4 regions of the Massilia sp. FBCC-B171 genome follow, and region 1 is predicted to be linked to each of the others. Evidence: predicted binding sites of a transcription regulator. Region 1 holds the regulator's gene; each other region holds the start of a gene.

Region 1 (7,823 bases):
GAAAAAGTCGACGAATTGCAGGCACGCCTGCGCGCCGGCGGCATCAGCTCCTTCACCAAAAAATCCGGCGCCCTGATCAAGGTGCAAGTGGGACCCTTCAGCAGCCGCGAGGAAGCCGATAAGGCGAAGGCCAGGTTGAGCAGCCTGGGCCTGGGTGGCTTCCTGGTTCCGGTCTGATGCGCATTTGCTTACTGTGACAATTTTCGATTACCTCGTCCTGTTCGTGCTGGTGGCCTCGGTGGTGATCAGCACCATGCGCGGCCTGGTCAAGGAAATCCTGTCGCTGACAGGCTGGATCGTCGCTTTCGTGGTCGCCAATGCATATGGCGCGCGCCTCGCGCCGCTGTTACCGGATATGATTCCCGGCGACACGGCGCGCCTGATCGTGTCCTTCGTCGCCCTGTTCCTCGGCGTGCGCATTCTGATGGGCCTGTTATCCCTGGCCATCGGCGCCCTGATCGAAGCGTCCGGCCTGTCCCTGGCGGACCGGGGCCTCGGCGGCCTGTTCGGCCTGGCGCGGGGGATTGTAATCGTGCTTGCCGCCGTCATATTGTGTTCCATGACCGCCATTCCCCAGCAAGCTTTCTGGAAAGACGCGCTGTTGGCCCCCCTGGCCGAGGCCGGCGCGCGCACCGTCAAGCCCTTTCTCCCTGCTGCGCTGGCGCAGCACCTGAAATTTTGACCTCATCGCGTTTTAAGATTTCCATTTTTTAAATCTTCCGTAACAGCATTCAGTTTTTAGGAGCGCACCATGTGTGGCATCGTCGGCGTCGTCTCGCAAACCCCCGTCAACCAGTTGTTGTATGACGCATTGTTGCTGTTGCAGCACCGCGGCCAGGACGCAGCGGGGATTGCAACCAATCACAGCAGCATGTTTTCGATGTACAAGGCCAACGGTCTCGTGCGTGACGTGTTCCGCACCCGTAACATGCGTTCGCTCCAGGGCAATACCGGTATCGGCCACTGCCGCTATCCGACGGCCGGCTCGTCGAGCGAGGAAGAAGCGCAGCCCTTCTACGTGAACGCCCCCTTCGGCATCACGCTGGCGCACAACGGCAACCTGACCAACCAGGCCGAATTGAAGGAAGCGCTGTTCCACAACGACCGCCGCCACATCAATACCGGCTCGGACTCGGAAGTGCTGCTCAACGTGCTAGCGCACGAGATCCAGGAAGCGGCCGACGGCTATTCGCTCGACGCCGACGCCGTCTTCAAGGCGGTCGGCGAAGTGCACCGCCGCGTGCGCGGCGCCTACGCGGTGGTGGCGCAGATCGCCGGCCACGGCTTGCTGGCTTTCCGCGATCCTTACGGCATCCGTCCGCTGTGCCTGGGCATGAACGAGGGCGAAAACGGCGTCGAATACATGGTGGCCAGCGAATCGGTCGCCCTGGAAGGCATTGGTTTTCGTTTCGTGCGCGACATCGCGCCGGGCGAAGCCGTGTTCATCGACTCGAACAGCGTCCTGCACGAGCGCCAATGCGCCGAGAATCCGTCGCTCAATCCCTGCGCTTTCGAGTACGTGTATCTGGCGCGTCCGGATTCGGTGATCGACGGCGCCTCGGTCTACGCGACGCGCCTGAAAATGGGCGAATACCTGGCCGATAAAATTCGCAAGGAAATCCCGGTCGAGGAGATCGACGTCGTGATGCCGATCCCGGATTCCTCGCGCCCGGCGGCAATCCAGCTGGCCCTGAAACTGGGCATCGAATACCGCGAAGGCTTCATTAAGAACCGCTACATCGGCCGCACCTTCATCATGCCGGGTCAGGGCATGCGCAAGAAATCCGTGCGCCAGAAGCTGAACGCCATCGGTTCCGAGTTCAAGGACAAGAACGTGCTGCTGGTCGACGACTCGATCGTGCGCGGCACCACCAGCCGCGAGATCGTGCAGATGGCGCGCGAAGCGGGCGCACGCAAAGTGTTCTTCGCGTCGGCGGCGCCGCCGGTGCTGTTCCCGAACGTCTACGGCATCGACATGCCGACCCGCGACGAGCTGATCGCCTACGGGCGCACGGTGGAAGAGGTCTGCGCCGAGATCACGGCCGACCGCCTGGTCTACCAGGACATCGAGGCCCTGAAGCGTTCGATCTCGGACGTCAACCCGGCGCTGACCAACTTCGAGGCCTCGTGTTTCGATGGCGTGTACGTGACGGGCGACGTGACGCCGGCCTATCTCGACCAGCTCGAATCGGCGCGCCACAATGGCGGCAAGCCGAAGCAGGAAGACGAGGTAAGGACCCAGTTGAACCTGAACCCGCCGGTCGCCGCCGAATAAGCCGGGCGTGACACCATGAGCGACAAGAAAAACTACGGTTTCACGACCACCATCCTGCACAACGACCGCCGCAAGGCGATCGAGCAGGGCTCGCTGCACAAGCCCGTCCATACCTCGGTCGCGTTCGGCTACAACGACGCGCGCCAGCTGGCTTCGGTGTTCCAGGGCAAGGAGCCGGGCTTCCGCTATGGCCGCCAGGGTAATCCGACGGTGTCCGCGCTCGAGGACAAGATCACGAAGATGGAAGACGGCGTGGCCAGCCTGTGCTTCGGCACCGGCATGGCGGCCATCGGCGCGCTGTTCCAGGCGCTGCTGAAGGAAGGCGACCACATCGTCTCCTCCTCCTTCCTGTTCGGGAACACCAACAGCCTCTGGCAGACGGTGGCGGGGCAGGGCGTGGCGGTCGACTTCGTCGATGCGACCGATGTGGGCAATGTCGAAGCGGTGTTGAAATCGAACACCCGCATGGTGTTCGTGGAGACGATCGCCAATCCGCGTACCCAGGTCGCCGACCTGGCCCGCATTGGCGAGCTGTGCCGTGCGCGCGGCATCCTGTACGTGGTCGACAACACGATGACCACGCCGTATTTGTTCCGTCCGAAAGCCGTCGGCGCCGGCCTGGTCGTCAATTCCTTAACGAAATCGATCGCCGGCCACGGCATCGCGCTCGGCGGCGCACTCACCGATACGGGTCTGTTCGACTGGAGCGCTTTCCCGAACATCGCCGCCAATTTCCGCAAGCAGCCCAGCAGCGCCCAGGGCATGGCCCAGCTGCGTGCGAAAGCCCTGCGCGACTTCGGCGCGGCCCTCGGGCCGGAAGCGGCGCACCACATCGCGGTCGGCGCCGAAACCCTGGCGCTGCGCATGGAGCGCACCTGCGCCAATGCGCTGGCGCTGGCGCAGATGCTGCAAGGCGACCAACGCGTATCGGCTGTCCACTACCCGGGCCTGGCCTCGCATCCGCAGCATGGCCTGACGAGCGAGCTGTTCCGCTCCGCCGGCTCGCTGCTGAGCTTCGAGCTGCGCGAGGACATTGATCCCTTCGACTACCTGAACCGCCTGCAGCTGGCCATCCCCGCCAGCAACCTGGGCGACACGCGCACCCTCGTCATTCCGGTGGCGCACACGATCTTCTTCGAGATGGGCGCCGAGCGCCGCGCCAGCATGGGCATCGCCGAATCGCTGATCCGGGTGTCGGTGGGTATCGAGGACCCGGCGGACTTGCTGGAAGACTTCAGGGCCGCCCTGAGCGCCTGATGTAAAGCCGTGCAACCCCGGTTGAGCAGGGTGGGGCTGCGCGGTATGATGAGCCTTTACCCGGAAGCGTCTGTCACATGAAGAAACTGTTGCTGTGCCTGGCATTGAGCCTGTGCATCCCGGCCTACGCCGATGAGCTGGCCGACGCGAACGCCCTGTTCGCAAAAAAATCCTACCCGGAAGCGCTGCGCCTGTATACCAAGCTCGGCAATGCAGGCAATGTCGAAGCGCAGCAGCACCTGGGCGAAATGTACTGGTATGGCGAAGCCGGTGCCGTCGACGAGGCCAAAGCGGAGAGCTGGTTCCGCAAGGCCGCGGCCAAAGGCAATGCGGTGGCAATCGCCTCGCTCGACCTCATGAAGCAACGCCTTGCACGCCAGGCCGAGATCACGCAATGGGTCGAGCGTTACCAGGGCGAGGATCTCAAGAGCGGCAAGTTCAGCTGCGCCGCGCCGCGCATTCCCGCCATTTCGAAGCAGAGCGACGAGATCGATCGCGTGAATGCCAACATTTCCAAGTGGCAGAGCTGCTACAACGCCTATGTGGCGAACCTGAACGCTGCGTTCCCCCTGACCAAGCGCATTCCGCCTGACATCGCCAAGCTGATGAACCAGGTCGAAACGACGCGCGTCAACGAGCGCCTGCGCCTGGTGCAGGAAAACCTGGCCGAGGAAGCGCGCGTCAGCTCCAAGCTGGTGCTGGCGGACCTGGATGCCTGGCGCGCGGCGACCGAGGCCTATGTCAAGGAGCACAACGCCATCGTCGGCACAGCACCGTCTGCCGAGCGTGCGCGCGACATCGAGGCGCGCAAGAGCAACTACAGTCAGGGCGGCAAATAAGCAGCCGCAAGACGAAAAAAAAGTCGCGCGAGCGACTTTTTTTTACGTCCGGCTTTCTTAATGCCAGCTGCGCATCAGGCCAACGGCCAGGCCTTCGAGCGCGAACTCGTCGCCCGGTTCGACCCGGATCACCTTGAAGTCCGGATTTTCCGGCAGCAGTTCGATCGTCTCGCCGGTCTTGCGGTAGCGCTTGACGGTGACGTCGTCGCCGATGCGGGCCACGACGATCTGGCCGTTCTTGGCGCTGTCGATCTTTTTGACGGCGAGGAAATCGCCATCCATGATGCCGGCGTCGCGCATCGACCAGCCGCGCACCTTCAGCAGGAAATCGGGACGGGCGCCGAACATGGCCGGGTCGACGTTATAGGTGGCTTCGACGTGTTCCTGCGCCAGGATGGGCGAGCCCGCTGCGACGCGGCCGACCAGCGGCAGCGACATGAGCAGGGCGGCCGGCACGTGCGGCACATCCGGCACGGGATCGCGCAGCGAGGCGCCGATCAGGCGGATGCCGCGCGAGGTGCCGGAAACGATTTCGATCGCCCCTTTGCGCGCCAGCGCCTGCAGGTGCTCCTCGGCGGCATTGGCCGACTTGAAGCCCAACTCCCTGGCGATTTCGGCGCGGGTCGGCGGGAAGCCGGTATTGTCGATCGCTTCCCGAATGAGGTTCAGGATCTGTTCTTGCCTTGCGGTGAGCTTGAGCATGGTGATACGGGCACGGTTGTATGAGTAGACTGTATTTTTGTACAGTATTTCGGGGAATGCAAGGGAAATCCGCGATTTTTAACATTTCCTTGTCGGCAAGGTGTCGCAGCGCAGCGACGCGGGGTCCTTCGGCGCTGGTGATTGCGCTGACGGGCCAGGCGCGCTATAATTGCCGGCTTTCCCTTCCCACACTCGTCTTGACGCCGAGGTGGGCATTTGTTTAAACGTCCTCAAGGAGTGTTGCATGCGTCATTATGAAATCGTTTTTATCGTCCACCCGGACCAAAGCGAGCAAGTCCCGGCGATGATCGAGCGTTACAAAGCCAGCGTCACCGCACGCGGCGGTAACATCCATCGCGTCGAAGACTGGGGCCGTCGTCAGATGGCTTACCAGATCCAGAAGCTGCCGAAGGCACACTACATCTGCATGAACATCGAGTGCGACAACGAGACCCTGGTCGAGCTGGAAACCGCATTCAAGTTCAATGATGCCGTGCTGCGTCATCTGACCGTGAAGATGAAGAAAGCTGAAACGACCCCATCGCCAATGATGAAGTCGGTCCAGCGCGAAGACGCAGCCAAGAGCCACCGCGCAGAAGCCCCAGCCCCATCGGCTCCTGCTGCTGCTCCGGCCCCAGCTGCTGCCTAATTTTTCTTCGCCAGGAATCGTGAACCCGCAGTGAACCAGTTACAAGTCGTCGCGACGATTGCTGAACGCGACGTACTGCGCTACACCCCCGCCGGCGTGCCGGTCGTTTCGGCAATCCTGATGCACAGTTCGCAACAGGTCGAGGCAGGGGTGGGCAGGCTGGTCGAGTTCGAAATTGCCGCGTTCGCCGCGGGTGAAATTTCGGGCCGCTTCGCCAGCGCAGAGCTGGGCGCCGCGCACCAGTTCACGGGATTTTTGGCCAGGAAGAACCGCAACAGTAAAGCCCTGGTGTTTCACATCATTGATTTTAGTGCCGCCGCTTGAATGAGCGGCCACCTTTTAGATACAGGAGCCTCAAATGGCATTCGGTAAAAAGTTCGACAAAAACAAAGCAAAAGAAAAACTGAAGCGCAAACAGCAGAATCCGCTGTTCAAGCGTAAGAAATTCTGCCGCTTCACCGCTGCAAACGTGGAACAGGTCGATTACAAAGACGTCGACACCCTGAAGGACTTCGTCCAGGAAAACGGCAAGATCATGCCGGCACGTCTGACCGGCACCAAGGCGCACTACCAGCGCCAGGTCGACACCGCGATCAAGCGCGCACGCTACCTCGCGCTGCTGCCGTACACCGACCTGCACCACGGTTAATCCGCGGCGTACAGATCAGAACTTCTGGAGAAAAATATGCAAATTATCCTTTTGGAAAAAGTTGTTAACGTCGGCAACCTGGGCGACGTGGTCAAGGTCAAGGACGGTTACGCACGTAACTTCCTGATCCCGCAAAAGATGGCCCGCCGCGCTACCACCTCGGCTGTCGCCGAGTTCGAAGTCAAGCGCGCCGAGCTGGAAAAAGCTGCTGCTGAAAAGCTGTCGGCTTCGCAAGCCCAGGGCGACAAGCTGACCGGCATGACCATCACCATCGGCCAGAAAGCCGGCGTTGACGGCCGTCTGTTCGGTTCGGTCACCAACTTCGACATCGCCGAAGCGCTGAGCAAGCAAGGCTTCGCAGTTGAAAAAGCACAGGTTCGCATGCCTACCGGTCCTCTGAAGAGCACCGGCGAGCACCCAGTTGCTGTTGCCCTGCACACCGACGTCGTCGTGGAAATCACGGTTGCTGTCGTTGGCGAAGCTGCTTAATAAAGCATCGACGCACACCGCGCAAGAGGTTGTTGCGTGAAAGAAAAAGCCGGGTTCGCCCGGCTTTTTTTATTGTCAGAATCTCCCCAATTATTTCAGCCGTGTGACGGGAGAGGTTATAATGCCCGCCATGAATAACCCCGCAGATCCGCAGATCGAGTCGCTGCGCATTCCCCCGCATTCCATCGAAGCAGAACAGTCCGTCATCGGCGGCCTGCTGCGCGATAATGCGGCGTGGGACCGCATTGCCGACTTCAGCCACGCGGACGACTTCTACCGCTACGATCACCGCATCATCTTCGAACAGATGGTGCGCCTGATTAACAGCGGCAAACCAGCCGACGTCATCACTGTCTACGAAGCCATGGTTTCGCTGGGCAAGGCCGAGGACGTGGGCGGCCTGCAATACCTGAACGCGATGGCGCAAAACACGCCGTCCGCCGCCAACATCCGCCGCTATGCCGAGATCGTGCGCGACCGCGGCATCCTGCGCAAACTGATCACCGTGGCCGACGAAATTTCCGGCAACGCGTTCAATCCCCAAGGCAAGGAAGTCAAGCAGATGCTTGACGAAGCCGAGTCGAAAATCTTCGCCATCGCCGAATCCGGCGCGCGCGGCGCCCAGGGCTGGAATCCGATCCAGCCGCTGCTGACCCAGGTGGTCGAGCGCATCGATGAACTCTATTCGCGCGAAAACCAGGGCGAAATCACGGGTGTGCCGACCGGCTTCATCGACCTCGACCGCATGACTTCAGGCCTGCAGCCGGGCGACCTGGTGATCGTCGCCGGCCGTCCGTCGATGGGCAAGACCGCGTTCTCGGTGAACATCGGCGAGAACGTCGCGATCGAAGCGGGCTTGCCGGTGGCGATCTTCTCGATGGAGATGGGCGGCACCCAGCTGGCCATGCGTATGCTCGGCTCGGTCGGCCAGCTCGACCAGCACCGCCTGCGTACCGGCCGCCT
Region 2 (7,823 bases), 520 kb from region 1:
GCATTGCCGAGCGCACTGCCGGTACGCGACCCTGCATTGCGCAGCGCCGTGGTCGAGGTCGCGCGTCGTGCGCCGCCACGGTCCGGGTCGAGCATGTACATCAGCAGGGCGCCAGCGGCGGCCCCGCCCAGCAGCTTGGCAAGATCGCGTGCTTCGATGCTGTGGTCGGTGGTAGTGGTATGTCTCATGTTCCGTCCTCTCTGTTGGGTTGTCGCAGTTGTTCATGGGGCGGGCGAAGGGCCTCGGTACGCCAGGCCATCGCCAGCAAGTCCTGCACCTCCTCGTCGCTCGTCTGGTCGAACGTGTCGTACCACTGGCTGACCGCCCTGAAAAACGGCGGTGCGGCCAGGCATGCCAGTTCGTCGGCCAGCGGCGCCAATGCCGCCAGCGTGTCGGGCGGCGCCACGGGCGCAGCCACGACGACGCGCCGGGCGCCGTGTCCGCGCGCCACCTGGACCGCGGCCTGCATCGTCGACCCGGTGGCAATACCGTCGTCGACGATGATGACGTCGCGTCCTTCCAGCACCGGCTGGGCGCGTCCGCCCCGGTAGAGGCGGCTGCGCCGTTCGATTTCAAGCAGCTCGCGCGCGGTGATCGCGTCGACCTGTTCCTGCGTTACGCCCATCAGCCCGGGCACACCCGGCTGGAGTACGCGCACGCCGCCACTGCCGACGGCCCCGATCGCGTACTCGGGCTGGCTCGGCAAGCCCAGCTTGCGCACGAGCAGGATGTCGAGCGCAAGTTCGAGCGACATCGCCACCGCGAACGCGACCGGCACGCCGCCGCGCGGCAGCGCAAGCACGATCGCGTCCGGCCGCTGCGCGTAAGCGGCAAGCGCTTTTGCAAGCAGCTTGCCGGCCTGCGCGCGGTTCCTGAAACGGCGAACATCGGCCATCGCGGTCAGTCCCGGGAGCACGACCGGCCATGGCCGCCCGGATGCTCCTGTAAATGTTGGCCTGCTCGTTCGAGCCCGTCAGACCCGGCCCGCTTACTGGATGTCGAGCCGCCGCACCGTGCCGCCCTGTTTTTTCGGCAGCGTCAGGTGCAGCACACCGTTTTCCAGTCTTGCCTGCGCGGCTGCATCGTCGACCTCGGACGGCAAGGTAAAGCTGCGCATGAACTTGCGTGCTGAGCGTTCAGAATACACCACGTTTTCGCCCTCGCGCCGCTCGTTTGCCTTGCGGCATTCTCCTTCAATGGTAATGCGCTGGCGATCGATGGCGACCTTCAGGTCCGTCTTCTCGACGCCGGGCATTTCGGCCTCGATTTCATATTCTTTTTCGGTCTCGCGCAGGTCGAGCCGGGGGATGCTGGCGCCGGCGTCGGCCCAGGCGCCGCTCTGGGCAAGTGGCGCGAAGAAGTCCTCGAACATGTTTTCGACGAGGCGGCCGAATCCCTCCTCGACCGTGCCGGGGCGGTAGGCCGACAGGGGCGAATTGGTTCTCCTGACGAGATTCATGGTGAGCCTCCTTTCTTCACGATGAATGCGCGGCATGGCGCCGCACTTGATTTATAGGGCAGCGCCGGGGCATTTTCAAGGAAGGGAAAAGGCGCGCGCGAGTCTGCCTGGCGGCGGTTTTGCGCGGGAACAGAAAGGGTGCAGCCGGCCGGAACCTTGAGCTGTTCCGGCGGTCGATATGACAGGAAGTTTGCGTCAGCCGAGCTGGCGGCGATGCAGGCGCAGATGCTCTTCGACGAAGCTGGAAATGAAGTAATAGCCGTGGTCGTAGCCCGCGTGGCGGCGCAGGGTAAGCGGCTGGCCGGCCTCGAGGCAGGCCGCCTCGAAAGCGTCCGGATTGAGCTGGTCAGGCAGGAATTTATCGGCCAGTCCCTGGTCGATCAGGATGCCCTGCGGGAAGCGTACCGGGCCCCCGGCCACCAGCTCGGTGGCGTCATAGGCGCGCCAGCTTGCCTTGTCGGCGCCGAGATAGCCGCCGAAGGCTTTTTCGCCCCAGGGGCAGCGGCTTGGCGCGGCGATCGGCGCAAAGGCCGATACCGAGCGGAACAGCTCAGGGTTGCGCAGGGCCAGCACCAGGGCGCCGTGCCCGCCCATCGAGTGGCCGAAGATGCCGCAGCGGTCGGCATCAAGACCAAACTCGCGCAGCACCAGTTCGCGCAATTCGAGGATGTAGCTGTACATGCGGTAGTGACGCGACCATGGTTCCTCGGTCGCGTCCACATAGAAGCCGGCGCCCAGGCCGAAGTCCCAGCTCTCGGCCTCGCCCGGCAGGTTGGCGCCGCGCGGGCTGGTGTCGGGCATCACCAGCACCAGGCCTTCCTCGGCCGCCACGCGCTGGGCCCCGCCCTTGGTGGCGAAGGTCTCTTCGGTACAGGTCAGGCCGGCCAGGTAGAACAGCACCGGCAGCGGCTTGTCTTCAAAGCCGGGCGGCAGGTAGACCGAAAAGCGCATCGGCAGGCCGATCGCGCTGGAGTCGTGCTGGTAGAAGCGCTGGACGCCGCCGAAACAGGCGTGTTCGCTGAGGAGAGTGGGCATGGGGGGCTCCGGGTGGTCGATACCGCAAGTATGCCATTTCGGCAAACCGCGTGCAGCAGAGTCCCTCTTATACGAATCCGAATGCGCCCAAAACGGCGCCCGCACCCAGCACCCACAGCAGGTGCAGTTTCGTGCGCCAGATGAGCACGCAGCTGGCCAGCGCCAGCAGCCAGAGCGGCCAGTGCACGCCCGGGCCGCCGGCCGAGCTGGCAAGAATCCAGGCGGTCGAGAGCAGCAGCGCGATCACGACCGGCCCCATGCCCTGCTTGAAGGCGCGCACCGTGCGCAGGTCGCGGTTGCGGTGGCCCCATTGCGCGACCTGGTAAGTAAAGATGGTCGACGGCAGCAGGATGCCGGTCATCGTCACCGCCACGCCCAGCAGCGCGGCAGTCAAGCTGCCGGCGTTCATGCCGACATTCCAGCCCATCAGCGCCACGAACAGCACGTTTGGTCCGGGTGCGGCCTGGGCCAGCGCGATCGAATCGTTGAACTGGGCCTGGGTCAGCCAGCCGTGCTGCTCGACCAGGAAACGGTGCATTTCCGAGGTTGTCGAAATTGCGCCGCCGAGCGACATCATCGACAGCAGCAGGTAGTGGGCGAACAGGTTCAGCCAGTCATGCCAGTCGAGTGTGATGTGGATGGCCGTGCTCATCGCAAATTCCTGTAGGCCAGCACGCAGCCGAGGCTGCCCAAGCCGAGCAGCACGTAGAAGAGGGGGAATTTCAGCAGTGCGACCAACACGAAGCCGGTCACGCCGATTGCCACGCACCAGGGCAGGGGCACCGGACTGCGTTTCAGTGCCACGGAGAGTTTCAGTCCGGCCGCGGCAATCAGCCCGGCCGAGACGGCTGCCATGCCGCGCAGGGCGCCGGCCACGTAAGGATTATCGGCGAAGCGGGCGTGCAGCACTGCCAGCAGCAGCACCAGCACCAGCGGCACGGCCAGCATGCCGCCGAGCGCGGCCAGGGCGCCGCGCAAACCGAAATAGCGTGCGCCGATCATCATCGACAGGTTGACGACGTTCGGGCCCGGCATGATCTGGGCCACTGCCCAGTCCTCGATGAATTCGTCCTGGGTCAGCCAGCGCTTGCGCTCGACCAACTCGCGCTGGACGACCGCCAGCACGCCGCCGAAGCCTTGCAGGGCGAGCACGGTAAAAGCGAGAAACAGGTCGAGCAGGGAAGCGGGCTGGGGATGCGGCGCTGCGGGGAGGGCTGGTGCGGACGGTGAACTCATCCTGCGATTATCGCGCCGACCCGTCTTCCTGTCACGCAGGTCTCGGGTGCGCCTTCAAGCCCCGCCGAACCCGCGCGCGGCGCGCAGCTGAAAACGTGTATTTACAACTATTTCATATTTTCGATGGGAAGTTGACATTGACATTGTTCCGTATTGATGAATACTGCCTAGGGCCAAACATTCAACCTGACAAGGCGAGGTTACGATGGAGAATCCCCAAATCGAGCCGGCGGTGCTTACGACCGTCATGGACGAAGCGCGTACCGATGCGCGCCAGCGTGTGATTGTCGATGCCGGCATCGCGGTGCAGGACAGCACGAATACCATGTCCGCCGTGGAATACCTGCGCACGCGCGATATCCATGCGCACGTCATCGAACGGGTGCTGCTGGAACCGCACCGGCGCCGGTCGGGGTCGTGAAAGTTTCTTGAAGCAAGGCATTTTCGATATCAAAGAATCATGTTTGTTGCGCCCGACCTGCGGCGCTTATACACACAAATTTCTTTTTTTCATGTTCAAGCCGGTTTCAACATGGCCTTGCACATGATCTCGCAAGTCATTGATTTTCCATGAAACGGGCATTGCCTGTCGAACGGGCAAGTTGTTGAAAGCCGCATGCGGACGGCATTTCGGCCTGTCAAGCCCCGACTTTTCCACAAAGTTATTCACAGACTTTGTGGATATCCGGAAAAGTCCTTTAGTTACGGCTACTTAGGCAAGGGCATCGCGTGATGCGCGTACCCGGCTCCACCTTCCCGTCATCTATTTACGACAGCAGCGGCGCGTACGAGTGGAAAAAGCACTTGCCGAGCGCTACTGGACAAATGTACAGTAGCGTTGTTTCCTAATTGCCACTTGCTCATGTCCGCTGCCACAGTTGCGCCCCCTACCGACGATCCCTTCGCCAGCCTCAATCCGGAGCAGCGCGCGGCCGTTGAGCATGACATCGGGGCCAGCACGAGCCGGCCGCTGCTGGTGATCGCCGGCGCCGGCTCGGGCAAGACCAATACCCTGGCCCACCGCGTGGCGCGCCTGATCATGGGAGGCGCCGACCCGCAGCGCATTCTGCTGCTGACCTTCTCGCGGCGCGCCGCCAACGAGATGACCCAGCGCGCCGGCAATGTGCTGCAGCGGATCATGGGCGGGCGCACCGAGGGCGCGGCGGCCTTGCCCTGGGCCGGCACCTTCCACAGCATCGGCGCGCGCCTGCTGCGCGAATTTTCCGGCCGCATCGGCCTCGACGAATCCTTCACCATCCACGACCGCGGCGACTCCGAATACCTGATGGGCCTGGTGCGCCACGAGATCGGGCTTACCCAAACGGCCAAGCGCTTCCCCCTGAAGGGCACCTGCCTGTCGATCTATTCGCGCGTGGTGAATTCGCGCGAGCCGCTCGACCTGGTCTTGCAGAGCACCTTTCCCTGGTGCTGCGAATGGGAAGCCGAGCTCAAACGCCTGTTCGGCGCCTATGTCGACGCCAAGCAGGAACAGAACGTGCTCGACTACGACGACCTGCTGCTGTTCTGGGCCGAGATGGCGGCCGACCCCGAGTTGGGCCCCGAGATCGGTTCCCTGTTCGACCACGTGCTGGTCGACGAATACCAGGACACGAACCGCCTGCAGGCGGCCATCATCACGGGCATGAAGCCGGACGGGGAGGGCGTGATGGTGGTCGGCGACGATGCCCAGTCGATCTATTCCTTCCGCGGCGCGACGGTACGCAACATCCTCGACTTCCCGGCGCAATTTACCCAGCCGGCGCAGGTGATCACGCTCGACCGCAATTACCGTTCGACCCAGCCGATCCTGGACGCCTCGAACGCGGTGATCGCGGCCAGCCTCGAGCGCCACGCCAAGACGCTCTGGACCGACAAGGCGGCCAGCAGCCTGCCGCAACTGGTCCTGATACCGGACGAAGCCGAACAGGCGCGCTGGGTCTGCAACCGCATCCTCGAGCACCGCGAAGCCGGCATCAAGCTCACCACCCAGGCCGTGCTGTTTCGCGCCGCCAGCCATAGCGCGGCGCTGGAACTGGAACTGATGCGCCGGAATATTCCCTTCGTCAAATTCGGCGGCCTGAAATTCCTGGAAGCGTCCCACATCAAGGACGTGCTGGCCGTGCTGCGCTTCGCCCAGAACCCGAACGGGCGCATGGCGGGTTTTCGCGTGCTGCAGCTCATCCCCGGCATCGGCCCCGCCACTGCCACGCGCCTGCTCGACGCCGTGGCCGAGGCGCCCGAAGCGATCCACGCCGTCGAGGCTTTTGCGGCGCCGTCCAAAAGCCAGGGCGACTGGCAGGAATTCGTCACCCTCTACCGTAGGCTGCGCACGCCCGGCCTGCGCTGGCCGGCGGACATTGAACTGGTGCGCGACTGGTATTTGCCGCACCTCGAACGCCTGCACGACGACGCCACCGTGCGCGCCGCCGACGTTGCCCAGCTGGCCCAGCTGGCGGGCGGCCACGGCACGCGCGAAAGTTTTCTCGCCGAGATCACGCTCGACCCGCCCGAAGCGACCAGCGACCGCGCCGGACCGCCTTTGCTGGACGAGGATTACCTGATCCTGTCGACGATCCACTCGTCCAAGGGCCAGGAATGGAAATCGGTGCATGTGCTCAACGTGGTCGATGGCTGCATCCCCTCGGACATGAGCACCGGCAGCGCCGAGGAAATCGAGGAGGAGCGGCGCCTGCTGTATGTGGCCATGACGCGCGCCAAGGAGCACCTGCACCTGGTGGTGCCGAACCGCTTCTTCATCAAGCAGCAGTCGCAGATGGGCGACCGCCACGTCTACGCGGCGCGCACTCGCTTCGTCACCCCGGCCATGCTCAAGCACTTCGAGGAATGCGTCTGGATCACGGCCGACACGGCGAAGTCGAAAAGACCGATGCCGGAAAGTGTCCGGATGCTGGTGCGCGACCGGGCGCGCAATGCGTGGAAATAGGGTCCGCAGATGTCCTCAGGAATGACTTATCCCCCGTTGTAGGACTTTGTAGGAATCTTCTGATGCTGAGTCCGTTCACCAAACCACATGGCGTGCAAGCCATTGATTTTAAAGGAGACAATTTTTGCCTGTAGATTGGGCATTTTGTTGAAACCCGCATCAATACTGCGCTTGCGGCTTGTCAAGAGGCGTTTGTCCACATAGTTATCCACATTTCTTGTGGATATCGGCGCAACCTGAATAAAATCAATACCTTAGCTGCGACTGTTTGCGTTTGGTCAACGCCGCGCGCTCGATCGGCGCGATGTCTGTAGTGAGCGAAATAGCAACGCGGGAAGAATTTTGGCTTCAGCTTCAGCGCCAGGCTTCGACCACGCAGCCGGCAAGATGGCGCCCCTCGACCTTGACCGGTCCATACCATTCGTCGACCGGCACGAAGCCGCCGCGCCGCCTTATCCAGGCCTGCTGCTTTTCCTTGTCGACCACGGCCGAATGCCTGAAGCCATCCGGCACATTGCCCTTCTTGTTCGGCAAGCGGATCACCACCAGCGCATCGGCGCGCGTGCCCCCTGCGCTGGGCTGCGCCACTTTCGGGATGGCCTTCTCGAAGCCGCCGAAGCTGATGCCATACTCGTCCACCAGGCGGTCGGCGGCCGGGCAGGCTGCCCAGGCCGGCAGGGCGAAGGTGGCCGCTGCCATCAAGGCCAGTATCCGCCGCATGGATGACTCCTTGATGACGTGGGCGCCGGGCCTCACTCAGGCTCCCGGGGTACGCATTAGCGCGGTCAGCCGGTCGAGCTCGGCCAGAAAACGTTCGCAGGCCAGCGCCGGCGGCCAGGGTTCCCAGGGGGTGCCGCCATAGGCGGCGGCCAGCGGGTCGTCCTGCAACACCGCCGCCTGGATTTTCAGGGTGCGGCGCACTTCCTCGTGCGACCAGCCGGCCACGTGCACCGCTTCGCTGGCGGCGGCCAGGCGGTCGGCGCGCTTGTGGCGTGCATGGTCGAGCTGGCTCCAGGAGGGCAGGCCGTAGCGCAGGAAGACCGCGTGTTCGAGCCGTTTGGTCAACGCGTGAAAGCCTTCGCCCAGGAAAGGCTTGATCACCGAGAGGGCGTCGAAGCCGAGCAGGCCTTCCTCGGCGTCGTGCAGCAG
Region 3 (7,823 bases), 1.0 Mb from region 1:
CGAATTGACGACCGGCCGCCCGGCGTTCGGGAACATGCGCCCCAGGGTCGAGCCGGGCGGGAATTCGATCGCGTGGCGGTGGGCGTCGTAGTCGGTGTGCACGTGGGCCAGTGCGGCCGGCACGTTGGTCGCCACGTCCTGGTACAGGGTGCCGCCGAAGGCGACATTGATCAGCTGGCAGCCGCGGCAGACGCCGAGCACCGGTTTGCCGGCCTCGACGAATTCGTGCAGCAGTTCGAGTTCGTACAGGTCGCGCGCGCGGTCGCCGCTCCATTCGGGACGCGTGGGCGACTCGGAATAGGTTTGCGGCGAGACGTCGGCACCACCCTGCAGCACCAGGCCATCGAGGTGGCGCGCATAGTGGCGCAGCGTGATGTTACTGGGGTGGAGCAAGCCGTTCGTGTTCACCGTCGGGATCATGAACACCAGCACGTCGCGCGACATCACCCACTGGGCGATCGACTCTTCCAGGTATTGCAGGTTCTTGCTGCGCAGGCCAGTGGAGCCGGGTTCGGGATGAAAGATGCGGGCCGAGACGCCGATGCGCAGGGTACGGCGCATGAAGTCGCGGCTGAAGCGGTCGCGCAGGGAGCGCCAGCGCGAGCGCAGCACGCGACCGGCAAGTAGCAAGGGCGTGTCGCCGGGACGCTGGTAGCGTGGCGTGCCGCTGGCCGCGCGGCGGTCGGGGACGCGCTGTGGTGCATCTTCACGGTTTTCCAGCGGCGGGCCGGGCGCCTCGCCGCGTCGCTTGGGTTGATCGTCTGCCATGACCCAAATATAGCCCTGCCATTGCCGCGCACGATTCGAAGTTGTAACAAAATCACACCGGCTGAGCTCTTCAGGCCGGCAACTCCGGCAGGCTCGTCAGCCTTTGCAGGATGCACACCAGGCTGCGGTCGCCCACCGGCTTTTCCAGCAGGCCGCGCACGCCGGCGTCGCGCGCGAGCGTGCTGTCGTAGCTGAAGGTGCGCCCGACCAGCAGCACCACGGCCGTGCGCCCTGCCCCTTCCTGGGCCTTGATGGTCCGGCTCAGGGCATAGGGATCGATGTTCGGCGCGGCGGTGTTGATCATGGCCAGCGCTATTTTGGTTTCGTCGCACAGGCGCACCGCCATCGGCGCGCTGTCGGTCCAGGCAATCGCCGGGCCGCGCGCGCCGACCAGGCCGGCCAGGTGGTCGCGGAAGGCGCCGCCCTTGTCGACGATGAGCACCTTGCCGTCGCGCGGCGGGCGCCGTTCGGCCGCGCAGCCGCAGTTCGGTCCGAAGCGCGGGCGGCGCCGCCGTTCGGCCAGGAAGGGCTGGCCGCGCGCGTGCAGCAACGCCAGCGCGCGCCGCCGTTCGGCCAGCAGGTGCGCCATGGCGTCATACAGGGAAGCCGCTTCGATCGGCGGCGCCAGGTGGTCGTAGCCGATCCGCAGCGGGCCGCCGACGACCAGCGCCGGCGGCGCGCAGCGCATGCCGTCGAGGCAGGCCAGGGCCGCCGGATTGGCGCCGTCGGCCAGGACGATGTCGGGTTCCTGCAGGCTGTCGTCGTGCAGGCAGGCATACAGCGGTCCCGAGCGTGGCGCGGCAGCCAGCAGCGCGGCCAGCTGTGCCGCCTGCTCCGGGTTGAACCCGAGCAGGCTGACGGCAGTCGGAATTTTTTGTGCATGCATGATGGTCACCGGTGGGTGCCTGTTGCCTGGCTCCGGACCTGTTGCGCAAAAAGCTGGCTGGCTTGCGACAATTACTGTATGCATGTACAGTATGCCTCTTGGCGAATGCCTTCCGCTCAACGGTTTCTCAGGGCCGCTTGACGTAGCAACCTTGCGTACCAATCTAGTCAGATTTCATAACATTGACAAGCACTATCGCTTACGCCACCCGTACTTTTTCCCTGCGACAAGATAGCCCGACACAGTAGAATACGCAGGCTTCCGCAAAAACACTGATCAGCATGGCAACCAAGAAACCCGCACCCGACTACAGCGAATCATCCATCCGCGTCCTCAAGGGCCTCGAGCCCGTGAAGCAGCGCCCGGGCATGTATACCCGGACCGAGAACCCGCTGCACATCATCCAGGAAGTCATCGACAACGCCTCGGACGAGGCGCTCGGTGGCTACTGCAGCAACATCGGCGTCACCCTGAACGTCGACGGTTCCGTCACCGTCGAGGATGACGGCCGCGGCATCCCGGTCGGCATCCACCCGGAAGAAGGCGTGTCCACGGTCGAGATCGTGTTCACGCGCCTGCACGCCGGCGGCAAGTTCGACAAGGGTTCGGGCGGCGCCTATGCGTTCTCGGGCGGCCTGCACGGCGTCGGCGTCTCGGTCACCAACGCCCTGTCGACGCGCCTCGAAATCACGGTCTGGCGCAAAACCGACGACGGCAACGGCATCCACAACCTGGTCTTCGCCGCCGGCGACGTCGTCAAACCCCTCACCTCCGCGCCCTTCGAGCGCGGCGGCAAGAAGAACGGCACGCGCGTTACCGCCTGGCCGGACGCCAAGTATTTCGATTCGCCGAACATCCCGATGGGCGACCTGGTGCGCCTGCTGCGCTCGAAAGCCGTGCTGCTGCCGGGCGTGACCGTCACCTTGACCATTGCAAAGACCGGCGACGTGCAGACCTGGCGCTACGACGAAGGCCTGCGCGGCTACCTGGTCGAGGCCATGAACCAGAGCTCGAGCGGCCAGACCGTGATCCCGCTGTTCGAGGGCGCGGGTTACGCGGCTTCCGGCGACGAGAGTTTTGCCGAAGGCGAAGGCGCGGCCTGGGTCGTGGCCTGGAACGAGGAAGGCGGCGTGGTGCGCGAGTCCTACGTCAACCTGATCCCGACCCCAAGCGGCGGCTCGCATGAGTCCGGCCTGCGCGACGGCCTGTTTGGCGCCGTCAAAGGCTTCGTCGAACTGCACGGCCTGCTGCCGAAAGGCGTGAAACTGCTGCCGGAAGACGTGTTTGCCCGCGTCTCCTTCGTGCTGTCGGCCAAAGTGCTGGACCCGCAATTCCAGGGCCAGACCAAGGAACGCCTGAATTCGCGCGACGCCGTCAAACTGGTCTCGACGTTTACGAAACCGCCGCTCGAGCTGTGGCTGAACCAGCACGTCGAATACGGCAAGAAGCTGGCCGATCTCGTCATCAAGCAGGCGCAGTCGCGCATGCGCTCGCTGCAAAAAGTCGAGAAGAAAAAATCCTCGGGCGTGGCCGTGCTGCCGGGCAAACTGACCGATTGCGAGTCGACCGACCTGACCCGCAACGAAATCTTCCTGGTCGAGGGCGATTCGGCGGGCGGCTCCGCCAAGATGGGCCGCGACAAGGAATACCAGGCAATCCTGCCGCTGCGCGGCAAGGTGCTCAATACCTGGGAAACCGACCGCGACCGCCTGTTCGCGAACAACGAGATCCACGACATTTCGGTCGCGATCGGGGTCGACCCGCACTCGCATGGCGATTCGCCGGACCTGTCGGGTTTACGCTACGGCAAGATCTGTATCTTGTCCGACGCCGACGTCGACGGCTCGCACATCCAGGTATTGTTGTTGACACTGTTCTTCAAGCACTTCCCTGCCTTGTTCAAGCATGGCCACATCTGCGTCGCGCGACCGCCGCTGTACCGCGTCGACGTGCCGCCGCGCGGCAAGAAGCCGCTGCAAAAGCTGTATGCGCTCGACGACGGCGAACTGCTGGCGATCGAAGACAAGCTGCAGAAGGACGGCCTGAAGGAAGGCAGCTGGAACATCTCCCGCTTCAAGGGCCTGGGCGAGATGAACGCCGAACAGCTGTGGGAAACCACGATGAACCCGGACACCCGGCGCCTGCTGCCGGTGGCCCTGGGCGCGTTCGACCACGGCGAATCGAGCGCACGCTTCAACATGTTGATGGGCAAAGGCGAAGCCGCTGCCCGCCGCGCGTGGATCGAGGAACACGGAAACGAAACCGAAGCGGACATCTGACAGACAGCTCACGGACATCTGACCATGATCATTGGAATCGACCTGGGCACCACGAATAGCCTTGTCGCCGCCTGGCGCGACGGCAAGGCGCACATCATTCCGAATGCCCTCGGCGAATTCCTCACGCCGTCCTGCGTCGGCATCGACGAGGACGGCACCGTCCTGGTCGGCGCGGCCGCGCGTGCGCGCCTGCAAACCCATCCCGAACTCTCCACTTCCCTGTTCAAGCGCTACATGGGCAGCGAACGCGTGACCCGCCTCGGCAGGCAGGACTTCCGCCCGGAAGAACTGTCCTCGCTGGTGCTGCGCGCGCTCAAGGAAGACGCCGAAGCCTGGCTCGGCCACAAGGTCGAGGAAGCGATCATCACGGTGCCGGCCTACTTCAGCGACGCCCAAAGAAAAGCAACCCGCGCCGCCGGCCAGCTCGCCGGGCTGCGCGTCGAGCGCCTGCTCAACGAACCAACGGCCGCGGCGCTTGCCTACGGCATCCAGGACAGCCAGCAAGAAACAAAAATCCTCGTCTTCGACCTCGGCGGCGGCACCTTCGACGTCTCCATCCTCGACTTGTTCGAAGGCGTGATGGAAGTGCGCGCCACGGCGGGTGACAACTTCCTCGGCGGCGAGGATTTTGTCGAAATCATGGTGCGCGGCTTTTACGAGCGCAGCGGGTTGGCGCGCGCACTGGGCCCGGCCACGCTGGCGCGCGGCCAGGTCCAGCGCCTGCGCGACGAAGCCGAACGCGTCAAACGCGCGCTGTCGGAGTCGCCGCGCACGCGCATGAGCTTCCAGCACGATGGCCAGGAATTCACCTGGGACCTCGACGAAGATACGCTGGCGCAGCTGTGCGAGCCCTTGCTGGCGCGCCTGCGCAAGCCGGTCGACCGCGCGCTGCGCGACGCCACCATCAAGGCCGGCGAACTCGATGCCATCGTGCTGGCCGGCGGCGCCACGCGCATGCCGATCGTGCGCAAACTGGTCTCGCGCATGTTCGGCCGCTTCCCCAACGTGCATCTCGACCCGGACCACGCGATCGCGCTCGGCGCCGCGGTGCAGGCCGGCCTCAAGATGCGCGACGCCGCCCTCGAGGAAGTGGTGATGACCGACGTCGCGCCCTACTCGCTTGGCATCAGCATCTCGCGCCAGCTGGGGCCCAACAACTACGAAGGCGGCCACTACCTGCCCATCATCGAGCGCAATTCGACGGTGCCGGTGTCGCGCTCGCAAAACATCGCGACGCTGACCGATGGCCAGAGAGCGCTGCGCGTACTGGTCTACCAGGGCGAAGCGCGGCTGGTAAAGGACAATGTCTACCTGGGCGCGATCGACTTCCCGATCCCGCCCAAGAAGGCCGGCGAGATCAGCGCCGACGTGCGCTTCACCTATGACGTGAGCGGCGTGCTGGAAGCGGAAATCACGGTCGACCAGACCGGCGAAAAGCACAAGCTGGTAATCACTGAAAACGCCGGCGTGATGACCCCGGAACAGGTGCAGCAGCGCTTGGCCGAACTGGCCGAGCTGAAGATCCATCCACGCGACCAGATCGAGAACCGTACCGTCATGGCCGAAGCCGACCGCCTGTACCAGGAACTGCTGGGCGATGCGCGCCAGTACCTGGGACACCAGATCACTTCCTTCCATGCGGTGCTCGAGCGCCAGGATCACCAGGCGGCACGGCGCGCGCGCGAAGCGCTGCAGCAGCTCATGGGCGAGCTCGATCGGGGCGGCCTGGAGTGAACATCTGGACCACCCTCGGCATCGCGCCGACGCCGGACACGCGCGAGATCAAGCGTGCCTACGCGCGCCGGCTGAAAGTGACGCGCCCGGAGGATGACCCGGCCGCGTTCCAGGCGCTGAACGAGGCTTACCAGCTGGCGCTGCGGATGGCGCAGTTCGTGGTCGTCGAAACAGACGAAGAAAACGAGGAAAACGCAGAGCCGGCGCTGCAGGCGTTCGCGCCGGTGCCCGCCGTGCTCGAAGCGCGAGCGCTGCAGGAAGTTCCCGCGCCGCTCCTGCGCGAGGAGGCGTGGGAGCATCCGGTCGCGGCCTTCCGCGAGGAAGCCTGGGAGCGTCCGGTGGCCGCCTTTCGCGCGCCGGTCGACCCGGCCGCGCTTGAAGAACAGCGCCGGCGCGAACGCGAAGAAGCACGCGCACAGGCCGAGGCAGCAAGTCACGCCGCCTTCGAGCAGGCGCAGCGCCTGTGGGTCCATTTCCTAGGCCATGCGGACGTGGCGCCGAAATGGCACCTCAAACAGCTCGACGAGAGCGAGGACATGCTCAACCTCGAAGTGCGCGAGCACGTCGAGCTCTTTGCCGTCCAGTACTGTGCCGCGGAAGCCTGTCCGGACGAGCTGCGCGAAGCGATTGCCTCGTTTTACGGGTGGGGAGACGACGACGGGTTTATCAGCCGCCGCCTGCCCGAGGCAGCGATGGAAGCCTCGGGCAGGCTGCGTGCCGGCCACGCCTACGCCGCACTGCGCGCCCGCGCGGGCAAGGAACCGGCCGTTGCCGCCCTGCTTTCGGACAGTGCCGGCGGACGCTTCCACAGTACCGTCGAACGACGCTTCACGCTCGCCTTGCAGGAAGAAATCGCACGAATCCGCGCGTTCCACCCGGAGCTCCTGCACTTCAAACTGAACCGTGCTGTGTTCGAGGAGTGGGAGCGGCGCGTCGCGGGCCGCTACTATTTCCTCGACACGGCGCTGTGGTCTGCAGCGATCGGGGTCGCTCCTTACCTGATCGCCCTGGCCCGCGAAGACTCTTCTGGTCAGGCGATCAAACCGCACCTCCTGCTGGCCCTGTGGCTGCCGCTGGCGCTGGCTGGCGGAGCCGCATGGGCATGCCTGCCAGCCCTCGCCGGGCGCAGCCGGGACCTGATCTCGGAGCTGATGCACGAGTCGCGCCAGCAGCCGCGCTGGCAGTTCGGCTGGATGGCGAGCTACGCACTGGTGTCTGCGCTTATGTTCATTCCGTCGCCATCGACCTTCCTTACCGTGCTGGTAAACGTGGCGATGGTCTTCTGTGCGCTGGCAGCCACGTTCGCCAACTCCGCTGTTTTCGAGAGAGCTGTCTTCGTCATCGCCGCAACCATCGCCGGGATTTTCGGCTACAGCCTGGCGATCAAGGCATATCCCGCTTACGGCTTCGTCGCCTGCATCGCGAGCGTCTACTGCGCTGTATTGTTTCTGCAGCGCGGCGGTACGGACCTGTGGGCGTGGCTGGGCAAAGGGGAGCAGTGGATTCTCCCGCTGCGCTGTGCATGGCTCCTTGCTGCGATCGTGCTGGTCGCGCGCGCCGACGCCTCGCCTCTCCCCGCGCACATCCACGCGGCGGTGAGCTGGTTATGGCTGTTGGCAGGGATGACGCTGTCGCGCCCCACCCTTTTCCATGGCCTGGCGCTGCTGGGCACGCTCATCCTGTGGATCGGTATTTCCATGCAATTGCCGCAGTCGTCCGCACTCAACCGGCCGCCACTGGACGGAATCGTCCTGGGCCTGTCCACCGTCGCGATCTTCATGCTCGTAAACATGATCCGCGCTAAAAAGAATCAACATCAATTTTCGTAAGTAAATGACTATTCAAGCAAATTTATTCGAACAAGCCGCCGAGCCAAGCGACGACATCGAAACCCTGACCCTGTCGACCTTCGCCGAACGCGCCTATCTCGACTACGCGGTCTCGGTCGTCAAGGGCCGCGCCCTGCCCGACGTGGCCGACGGCCAGAAGCCAGTGCAGCGCCGGATCCTGTATGCGATGAACGAACTCGGTCTCGGCCCGACCGCCAAGCCGCGCAAATCGGCGGCCGTGGTCGGCGACGTGCTCGGTAAACTCCACCCGCACGGCGACCAGTCGGTCTATGACGCCCTGGTGCGCATGGCCCAGGACTTTTCGCT
Region 4 (7,823 bases), 1.9 Mb from region 1:
GAACACGATATCCTGGGGCGCCTGGGCGGCGAGGAATTCGCGCTGGCGCTGCCGGGAACGGACCTCGACGGCGCCCTGCACGTGGCCGAGCGCCTGCGCCAGGGCGTGGTCGACACCCGCCTGCTCACCTGCGGCAACCACTACACGATGACGGTCAGTATCGGCCTGGTGCTGGTCGACCCCGACGAAGACCTGGCCACCGCGCTGGCACGCGCCGACCACGCCCTGTATGAAGCCAAGCGAAACGGGCGCAATCGTATTGAAGTGGGTACCGCGGTCCGGCGCCGGGCCTAGAACTAGTTCTGTGTGTACGCCACGCCCACCAGCAAGTCCTGCACCGCGCTCAGCTGGGCCGGTTTGGTGAGATGGTGGTCGAAGCCGGCATCGCTCGAGCGCATGCGGTCGCCTTCCGCGCCCCAGCCGGTCAGGGCGACCAGGGTCATGGCTTCCAGGCCGGCGATGCGGCGCATGGCGCTGGCCGTTTCATAGCCGTTCAGGCCCGGCATGCCGATATCGAGGAAGGCAACCTGCGGCAGGAATTCGCGGGCAGCGGCGAGGGCGGCGATGCCGTCGTGGACCACGCGCGTCGCATGGCCGTCGGCCTCGAGGATCATCGACAGGGTCAGCGCCGCATCGACGTTGTCGTCCACCACCAGGATGCGCAGTCCCTGCGCCCGGTTCGAGGCCGCGCCGCGCCCGGACGGGTCGTGCTGGGCCGCCTCGAAGGCCTCGCCCGTCGCCAGCGGCAGGCGCACTTCGAAGCTGCTGCCCTGGCCCGCGCCGGCGCTGCTGGCCTGCACGGCGCCGCCATGCATCTCGACCAGGCGCCGCACCAGCGACAGCCCGATCCCGAGGCCTCCCTGGGCGCGTTCCATGTGGCGGTCGACCTGCTTGAACATGTCGAACACGCTGTTCAGGGAATCGGCGGGGATGCCGACACCCGTGTCGGCTACCGTGATGACGGCCATGCCGTTTTCCGCGTGCGCCGACAGGTCGATGCGCCCGCCGGCCGGGGTGTACTTGGCGGCGTTGTTGAGCAGGTTGGCCACGACCTGGGCGATGCGGGTCACGTCGGCATCGATGTTCAGGGCGGCGTCGGGCAGCGTCAGGTGCAGCTGGTGGCGACCGGCGTCGATCAGGGGCGCGCTGGTCTCGACCGCGCTGGCCAGGATGCGCTTGAGGTCGGCCCGCTCGCGCTTGAGTTCGAGCTTGCCGCCGCTGATGCGCGCCACGTCGAGCAGGTCGTCGATCAGGTGCACCATGTGGCCCACTTGGCGCTCCATCATTTCGCGCACCTTGCGCACGGCGTTGGCGTTGTCGCCCGCGAGGCGCATGACGCCCAGGCCGCTGCGGATCGGCGCCAGCGGGTTGCGCAGCTCGTGCGCGAGGGTGGCGAGGAATTCGGTCTTGCGGCGGTCGGCGTCGGACAGGTCGGCCGCCAGCTGGCGCAGCTGTTCTTCGTTATTCCGGCGCGCGGTGATGTCGGTAAACAGCAGCGCCACCTTGCGGCTGTCGCTGCCGCCGATGCGCGTGGCGTAGACGTCGAACCAGCGTTGCATGGCCGGCGCTTCGCTTTCGAAGCGCACCGCTTCGCCGGTCGAGGCGACCCGGCCATAGGTATCGAACCAGAAGCGGTCGAGATCGGGCACCAGCTCGCGCGCCGTCTTGCCGGTGGCGCCGGCCAGGCCCGTGTGGCGCTCGAACATCGCGTTCATTTCCACGAACAGGTAGTCGGCCGGCTGTCCGTCGGCGTCGAAGATCATCTCGATGATGCCGAAGCCCTGGTCCATCGACTCGAACAGGGCGCGGTAGCGCTCTTCGCTCGAGCGCAGCGCCTGCGCGGCCCGCTGGCTTTCGGTGGTGTCGAGCACGATCGCGACCAGGCCCTGGAATTCGCCGGCGGGGCCGCGCAGCGCATTGACGCTGCTGGTGGCGGACATCAGCGAGCCATCCTTGCGCAGGTAATGCTTGTCGATCACGAAGCCCGGCCCGCCCGCCTTGAGGTCGCCGATCCGGAGCAGGCTCTGCTCGAGCGAATCGGGTGCGGTCACGTCGGCCACGCTCGCGCCGATCAGCTCGGCCTCGGTATAGCCGAGCATGTCGCAATACTTCTGGTTCACCAGGGTGATGCGGCCCTGCTGATCCATCTCGACCACGCCGGTGGCGGCCTGGCCGACGATTTTCGCGAAGCGTTCGCGGCTTTCGAAGAGTTTGACTTCGGCCAGCTTGCGGTCGGTCTGGTCGACGCCATGGGCGAGCAGGCCGGTGATTTTGCCGTCGGCATCGCGCAGGGCCATGTAGACCAGGTCGACGAAGCGCTGTTCCTGCGGCGCGCCGGGATGGCGCTGCAGCGTCACCGGCAGGTCGGTGCCGAAAAAAGGTTCGCCCGTCTGGTAGACACCGTCCAGCAGTTCGAAAAATCCCTGGCCCTCGACTTCGGGCAGCGCCTCGCGTACCGTCTGGCCGGCCAGGTCGCGGTTGCCGACCAGCTGCAGGTAGCGCTCGTTGACCAGCTCGAAGCGGTGCTCCGGCCCGTTCAGGACGCACATGAAGGCCGGCGCCTGGCGGAAGATGTCGCTCATGCGCGCATTGGCCGCCTGCAGTTCCTTGAGCAGGCGCTCGCGTTGCACATCGGCCTCGTGCGCCGCGGTCACGTCGCGCGACACCGCCAGCAGGTTCTGGACCCGGCCGTCGTCGGCATATACCGGGGTGACGATGACGTCCCACCAGCGCGGCGTGCCCTTGGCGGTCGGGCAGAAAGCCTTGAACTGGCCAGTGCCGCCGCTGTTCGCCAGCGCGATCGCGGCCTCGACCGCGTCCCGGCTTTCGGTGGGCCAGAACGTGCTCCACAGCCTGCCTGCAAAGCGGGTGAAATCGTCGATCTGCATGATGCAGATGCCGTTCCTGTTCATCGCCACGACCTTGCCGTCAGTGCTGAGCAGCTTGAGGCAGTCAGGGCTGCTTTCGAACAGTTGCAGCCCAAGGGCGTTGGTATCGAGGAGGGGAGAGGTATCGGCGTATTGCTGCATGCGGGAAGCGTCTAGTGGGCCAGGGAGGGCATCGTGAATGCTGAGAAGCTTACCAATACCATGGAAGGCAAAGGCTGACTGTTCGTTTGGTAACGTCCACGCACACGAAGCAGGAAAAGTGAAACGGAATGGAAAAAGGGCCCGACGAATCGGACCCTTTAACTTTAATGCTGGCGGAGCGGACGGGGCTCGCCCACGTTCCGCGGGCCGCGGATTCCCTTGCAAGGGAATCCCTTCGAGCCCCAAACCGTACTCCCCGCAGGGGGAGTACTCCTGCGCGGAAAAAGAAAAAAGGCCCGACAAGTCGGACCTTTTTTCTTTAATGCTGGCGGAGCGGACGGGGCTCGAACCCGCGACCCCCGGCGTGACAGGCCGGTATTCTAACCAACTGAACTACCGCTCCGTTTTTACTGATCGGTTCCTCGCTTCGAACTGAATCTGGTGGGCGCTGAGAGGCTCGAACTCCCGACCTAATCCTTGTAAGGGATCCGCTCTACCAACTGAGCTAAGCGCCCGGCTCACCGTATTCTGTTCGTCTGACGCTTGTCACTGCGTCTGAAGAGGCCCGAATCATAGCGTAAGGCTTCGCGAATGTGCAAGAGTTTTTCTGAAAATATGCAAAACCCGTTTCCGGCGTATTTTCCGGATTCAGCTGCCGAGAGAGCCCGGCAGTGGGGAATTTAGAGTAACTATTAATTACAGGAGGCTGACAAAACACAATTCAATGTCAAAAACTGCAAGCACAGCCGAACGAACGCCCCCCTGCACGGTCTTTTTCATGCGTGATTCATAAAGTTAAGTCTTGCCTTATATGCAAAGTAATGGTTGTTGTGACGATGATAATGAAATCTTGCCGTACGTTATTTGGTGTACATACGAACCGTGCAAATAAACGATGGTTTTGTTAAAACAGCGGTTCAAAACGTTGCAGAATTGCCGCACTTGATTCGAAATACCCGACAAACATTTTTTCTCCGCAGTACATTTTCCGAGCCGCCAGTTCGAGGGCACTTCGGACTTATCCCGAAGACCATAAACCAAGGCATTGCCTTGACGGAAAACTACACAAAGGGCTCAACATGAAGTCGACGCATTCGATTCACCCATGTTTGTTGAAAGTCGCTGTAGCAGTCTCCATCGCCACCGGTTCGCTGGCTTCCGCCTCCGCCGCTGGCACCGCTCCTGAAGCACAGGCAGCGGGCACCTCCCAGTTCATCCTCAATACCGACCGCCTGATCGTCAAGTACAAGGACGCCAATGTGGGCGGCGCCCAGGCCCGTGTCGCGACCGCGATGACGTCCGGCCGCCAGGCCATCGCCGACCGTGCCGGCCAGCAGCTCGGCCTGCGCCTGCAGGCGCTGCGCACGACCGCCACCGGCGCGCACGTGTTCAAGATCGACCGCAAGGTCTCGGTAAAAGAGGCCGATGCGCTGGCCAAGGAGATGATGGCACGCGACGCCACGATCGAATACGCTGAGCCCGACCGCATCATGACCAAGATGGCCACGGCCAACGACCCGATGTACGCCCAGCAGTGGCACTACACCGAAACCACCGGCGGCCTGCGCCTGCCGGCCGCCTGGGACAGCTCGACCGGTACCGGCGTGAAGGTTGCCGTGATCGACACCGGCATCCGTCCACACGCCGACCTGTCCGGCCAGTACGTCGGCGGCTATGACTTCATTTCCGACGCCGCCATCGGTAACGACGGCAATGCCCGCGATGCCGATCCAAGCGATCCGGGCGACTGGACCGCCGCCAACGAGTGCGCCGCCGGCGAACCGTCGTCGACCTCGAGCTGGCACGGCACCCACGTGGCCGGCACCATCGCCGCCAAGACCAACAACAGCCTGGGCGTGGCCGGCGTTGCCTATAACGCCCGCGTGGTTCCGGTGCGCGTGCTCGGCAAGTGCGGCGGCTACACCTCGGACATCGCCGACGCCATCATCTGGTCCTCGGGCGGTACCGTCTCCGGCGTGCCGGCGAATGCCAACGTGGCCAAGGTCATCAACATGTCGCTCGGCGGCGGCGGCGCCTGCGGCACCACCACCCAGAACGCGATCAACAGCGCACGTTCGCGCGGCACCGTCGTCATCGTCGCGGCCGGTAACGAGAACATGAACGCCAGTAACTCGAATCCGGCCAACTGCGCCGGCGTCGTGACGGTCGCTGCCACCAACCGCAACGGCGCCCGCGCACCGTATTCGAACTACGGCACCGTGGTCGACGTCGCAGCCCCAGGCGGCGACGCCAACGGCTACATCCTCTCGACGCTCAACGCCGGCACCGCCGGTCCGGGCGCCGACAACTACGCCGGCTACCAGGGCACCTCGATGGCGACGCCGCACGTCGCCGGCGTGGCCGCGCTGATGCTGGCGAAGAACAGCGCGCTGACCCCGGACCAGATCGAGGCTAAGCTGAAAAGCACGGCACGCGCCTTCCCTGGCACCTGCTCGCAGTGCGGTACCGGTATCGTCGACGCGGCAGCGGCAGTGGCTTCGGCCACCAGCGTGACCCCGGTCGGCCCGACGATCTCGGAAACCGAGTCGAATAACACGATCTCGACCGCGAACGCCATCAGCACCACCGGCACCACCGTCAACGGCACCATGAGCGCCTCGACCGACAACGACTACTTCGTGCTCCAGCTGCCAGCCGGTAAGACGCTGTCGGCAACGCTGACCCCTGGCCTGTCGACCTCCGACTATGACCTGTACATCTACAACAGTGCAGGTACGCAGCTGGCCCTGAGCGAAGCGGGCGCCGGCGCGACCGACTCCGCTTCGGTGTCGAACACGACCACCGCCACTGCGGCCCGCTATGTGCGCGTCAAGTACTACGGCGGCGGCACGGGGGCGACCAATGGCAAGTACACGCTGAAACTGAACTGGTAATCAGCGGTTTTTGTAGTTCGCTTGATCTGACGCGCGGCTTGCCGCGCGTCTTTTTTTGTCTTGCGCTTGCCCTTGCACCAAATCCGAATTGACGAGATACTGTACGGAATTACAGTAGTCGGCCCCCGGCCGCCGCCAGAGTGAACGCCCCCGCACGTAAAATCATCCATTGCGATTGCGACTGCTTCTATGCGTCGGTCGAGATGCGCGACGACCCAACGCTGCGCGGGCGTCCGCTCGCCGTCGGCGGGCGCGCCGACCAGCGCGGCGTGGTGGCGACCTGCAATTACGAGGCGCGCCGCTATGGCATCCATTCGGCGATGGCCACCGCCCAGGCCATGAAACTGTGCCCGGAACTGATCGTCATTCCGCCGGCCATGGAAAAATACCGGATCGCCTCGCGCCAGATCATGGAGATCTACGCCGACTACACCGACCTGGTCGAACCGTTGTCTCTCGACGAAGCCTATCTCGACGTCTCGAATTCGCCGCACTGCAAGGGCAGTGCGACACTCATCGCGCAGGAAATCCGGCGCCGCATCGTGGAGACGGTCGGCATCACGGCCTCGGCCGGCGTCGGCCCGAACAAATTCGTGGCGAAGATCGCCAGCGACTGGAACAAGCCCGACGGCCTGTTCCTGGTGCGGCCGGAAGAAGTCGATGCCTTCGTGTCGGCGCTGCCCGTGAAAAAACTGCACGGGGTCGGCAAGGTGACGGCGGCCAAGCTGAACAAGCTGGGCGCGCAAACCTGCGAAGACCTGCGCGGCTGGACGATGCAGGAGCTGCAGCACCACTTCGGCAGTTTCGGCGCGCGCCTGCACGACTTATGCCGCGGCATCGACAACCGCGAAGTCAGTCCGGAGCGCGAACGCAAGTCGGTCAGCACCGAGGAAACCTATACCAATGACGTGCCGGACCTGGCGGCCTGCCTGGCGCTGCTGCCCGATTTATATGAACACCTGCTGGGCCGGATCAAACGTGCCAGTGCCGAAAAATTCATCAACAAGTTATTCGTCAAAATTAAATTTTCGGATTTTCAGCAGACCACCGTCGAGTGCGTCGGGTACGCGCCGCACTTGCCCACCTTCGCGCGGCTGATGGAAACCGGCTGGCTGCGCGCCAGCCGCCCCGTGCGCCTGCTGGGTGTGGGTGTGCGGCTGGGCGATACCGAATATGTCGAACAGCTGCGCCTGTTTGACGAACACGCAACACATTAAAAAAGCGTTTGTTGCCACCCGAAAATACGGGGGCTGCAGCGTGTAAAATGTCGTTCCCCTGAAATACTGAGACAACAGAAAGCAACTATGTGGTTCAAGAATCTTCAGATTTACCGTCTGCCCGCACCGTGGGCCTTTACCCCTGAACAGATGGAAGCGGCGCTGGCGCCGATGGCCTTCACGCCTGCCAACAGCAATGAGCTGCTGCGCCAGGGCTGGGATGCGCCGCGTCCGAACGGCGGTCTGGTTCACGTCGTCAACAAGCAGATGCTGATGATGCTGGGCACCGAAAAGAAGCTGCTGCCGAGCTCGGTCATCAACCAGGTCGCCAAGGCCAAGGCTGCCGAGATGGAAGAGGCGCAAGGTTTCCCGCCAGGTAAAAAGGCGATGAAAGAACTGAAGGAACGCGTGGCCGAAGAACTGCTGCCGCGCGCGTTCACGATCCGCAGCAACACCTGGACCTGGATCGACCCGGTCAACGGCTGGCTGGTCGTTGACGCCGCCAGCCCGGCGAAGGCCGATGAAGTGGTGAAACTGCTGCTCAAGGGCGTGGACCGCATGCCGCTCGAGTCGCTGCGCGTGCAGCGTTCGCCAGTGGCCGTGATGACCGGCTGGCTGGAAGCCGATGAAGCGCCGTACAACTTCACGATCGACCAGGACACGGAACTGCGCGCCACCGGCGA

Evidence for each region. Region 1 encodes LexA, which represses DNA repair genes until DNA is damaged. Its sites were predicted from a motif close to ACTGTATNNNNATACAGT; they were not measured.
Region 2: a site for LexA is predicted at 4,547-4,564, ahead of NMB41_RS10080 (ATP-dependent helicase). Genes of this name have one in related genera too.
Region 3: a site for LexA is predicted at 1,728-1,745, ahead of NMB41_RS03070 (DNA topoisomerase IV subunit B). Genes of this name have one in related genera too.
Region 4: a site for LexA is predicted at 6,022-6,039, ahead of dinB (DNA polymerase IV). Genes of this name have one in related genera too.

Annotation. Positions count from the first base shown of each region.
Region 1 is NZ_CP101443.1:1,678,406-1,686,228, forward strand. It holds gene NMB41_RS07560 (SPOR domain-containing protein) at 1-177, shown strand, start outside; gene NMB41_RS07565 (CvpA family protein) at 194-682, shown strand; gene purF (amidophosphoribosyltransferase) at 752-2,275, shown strand; gene NMB41_RS07575 (cystathionine gamma-synthase family protein) at 2,291-3,532, shown strand; gene NMB41_RS07580 (tetratricopeptide repeat protein) at 3,610-4,371, shown strand; gene lexA (transcriptional repressor LexA) at 4,429-5,073, opposite strand; gene rpsF (30S ribosomal protein S6) at 5,318-5,722, shown strand; gene priB (primosomal replication protein N) at 5,753-6,046, shown strand; gene rpsR (30S ribosomal protein S18) at 6,081-6,371, shown strand; gene rplI (50S ribosomal protein L9) at 6,408-6,860, shown strand; gene NMB41_RS07610 (replicative DNA helicase) at 6,991-7,823, shown strand, end outside.
Region 2 is NZ_CP101443.1:2,194,819-2,202,641, forward strand. It holds gene NMB41_RS10045 (SRPBCC family protein) at 1-188, opposite strand, end outside; gene NMB41_RS10050 (phosphoribosyltransferase) at 185-895, opposite strand; gene NMB41_RS10055 (Hsp20/alpha crystallin family protein) at 989-1,459, opposite strand; gene fghA (S-formylglutathione hydrolase) at 1,655-2,494, opposite strand; gene NMB41_RS10065 (chromate transporter) at 2,562-3,146, opposite strand; gene NMB41_RS10070 (chromate transporter) at 3,143-3,730, opposite strand; gene NMB41_RS10075 (hypothetical protein) at 3,936-4,151, shown strand; gene NMB41_RS10080 (ATP-dependent helicase) at 4,593-6,674, shown strand; gene NMB41_RS10085 (hypothetical protein) at 6,701-6,874, opposite strand; gene NMB41_RS10090 (hypothetical protein) at 7,029-7,394, opposite strand; gene NMB41_RS10095 (phosphohydrolase) at 7,431-7,823, opposite strand, start outside.
Region 3 is NZ_CP101443.1:648,866-656,688, reverse strand. It holds gene NMB41_RS03080 (gamma-glutamyl-gamma-aminobutyrate hydrolase family protein) at 1-768, opposite strand, end outside; gene NMB41_RS03075 (response regulator) at 839-1,654, opposite strand; gene NMB41_RS03070 (DNA topoisomerase IV subunit B) at 1,936-3,933, shown strand; gene NMB41_RS03065 (molecular chaperone HscC) at 3,958-5,667, shown strand; gene NMB41_RS03060 (J domain-containing protein) at 5,664-7,496, shown strand; gene parC (DNA topoisomerase IV subunit A) at 7,501-7,823, shown strand, end outside.
Region 4 is NZ_CP101443.1:5,331,782-5,339,604, reverse strand. It holds gene NMB41_RS24125 (GGDEF domain-containing protein) at 1-294, shown strand, start outside; gene NMB41_RS24120 (PAS domain-containing hybrid sensor histidine kinase/response regulator) at 297-3,029, opposite strand; tRNA gene NMB41_RS24115 (tRNA-Asp) at 3,356-3,432, opposite strand; tRNA gene NMB41_RS24110 (tRNA-Val) at 3,469-3,544, opposite strand; gene NMB41_RS24105 (S8 family serine peptidase) at 4,142-5,923, shown strand; gene dinB (DNA polymerase IV) at 6,064-7,140, shown strand; gene NMB41_RS24095 (recombination-associated protein RdgC) at 7,228-7,823, shown strand, end outside.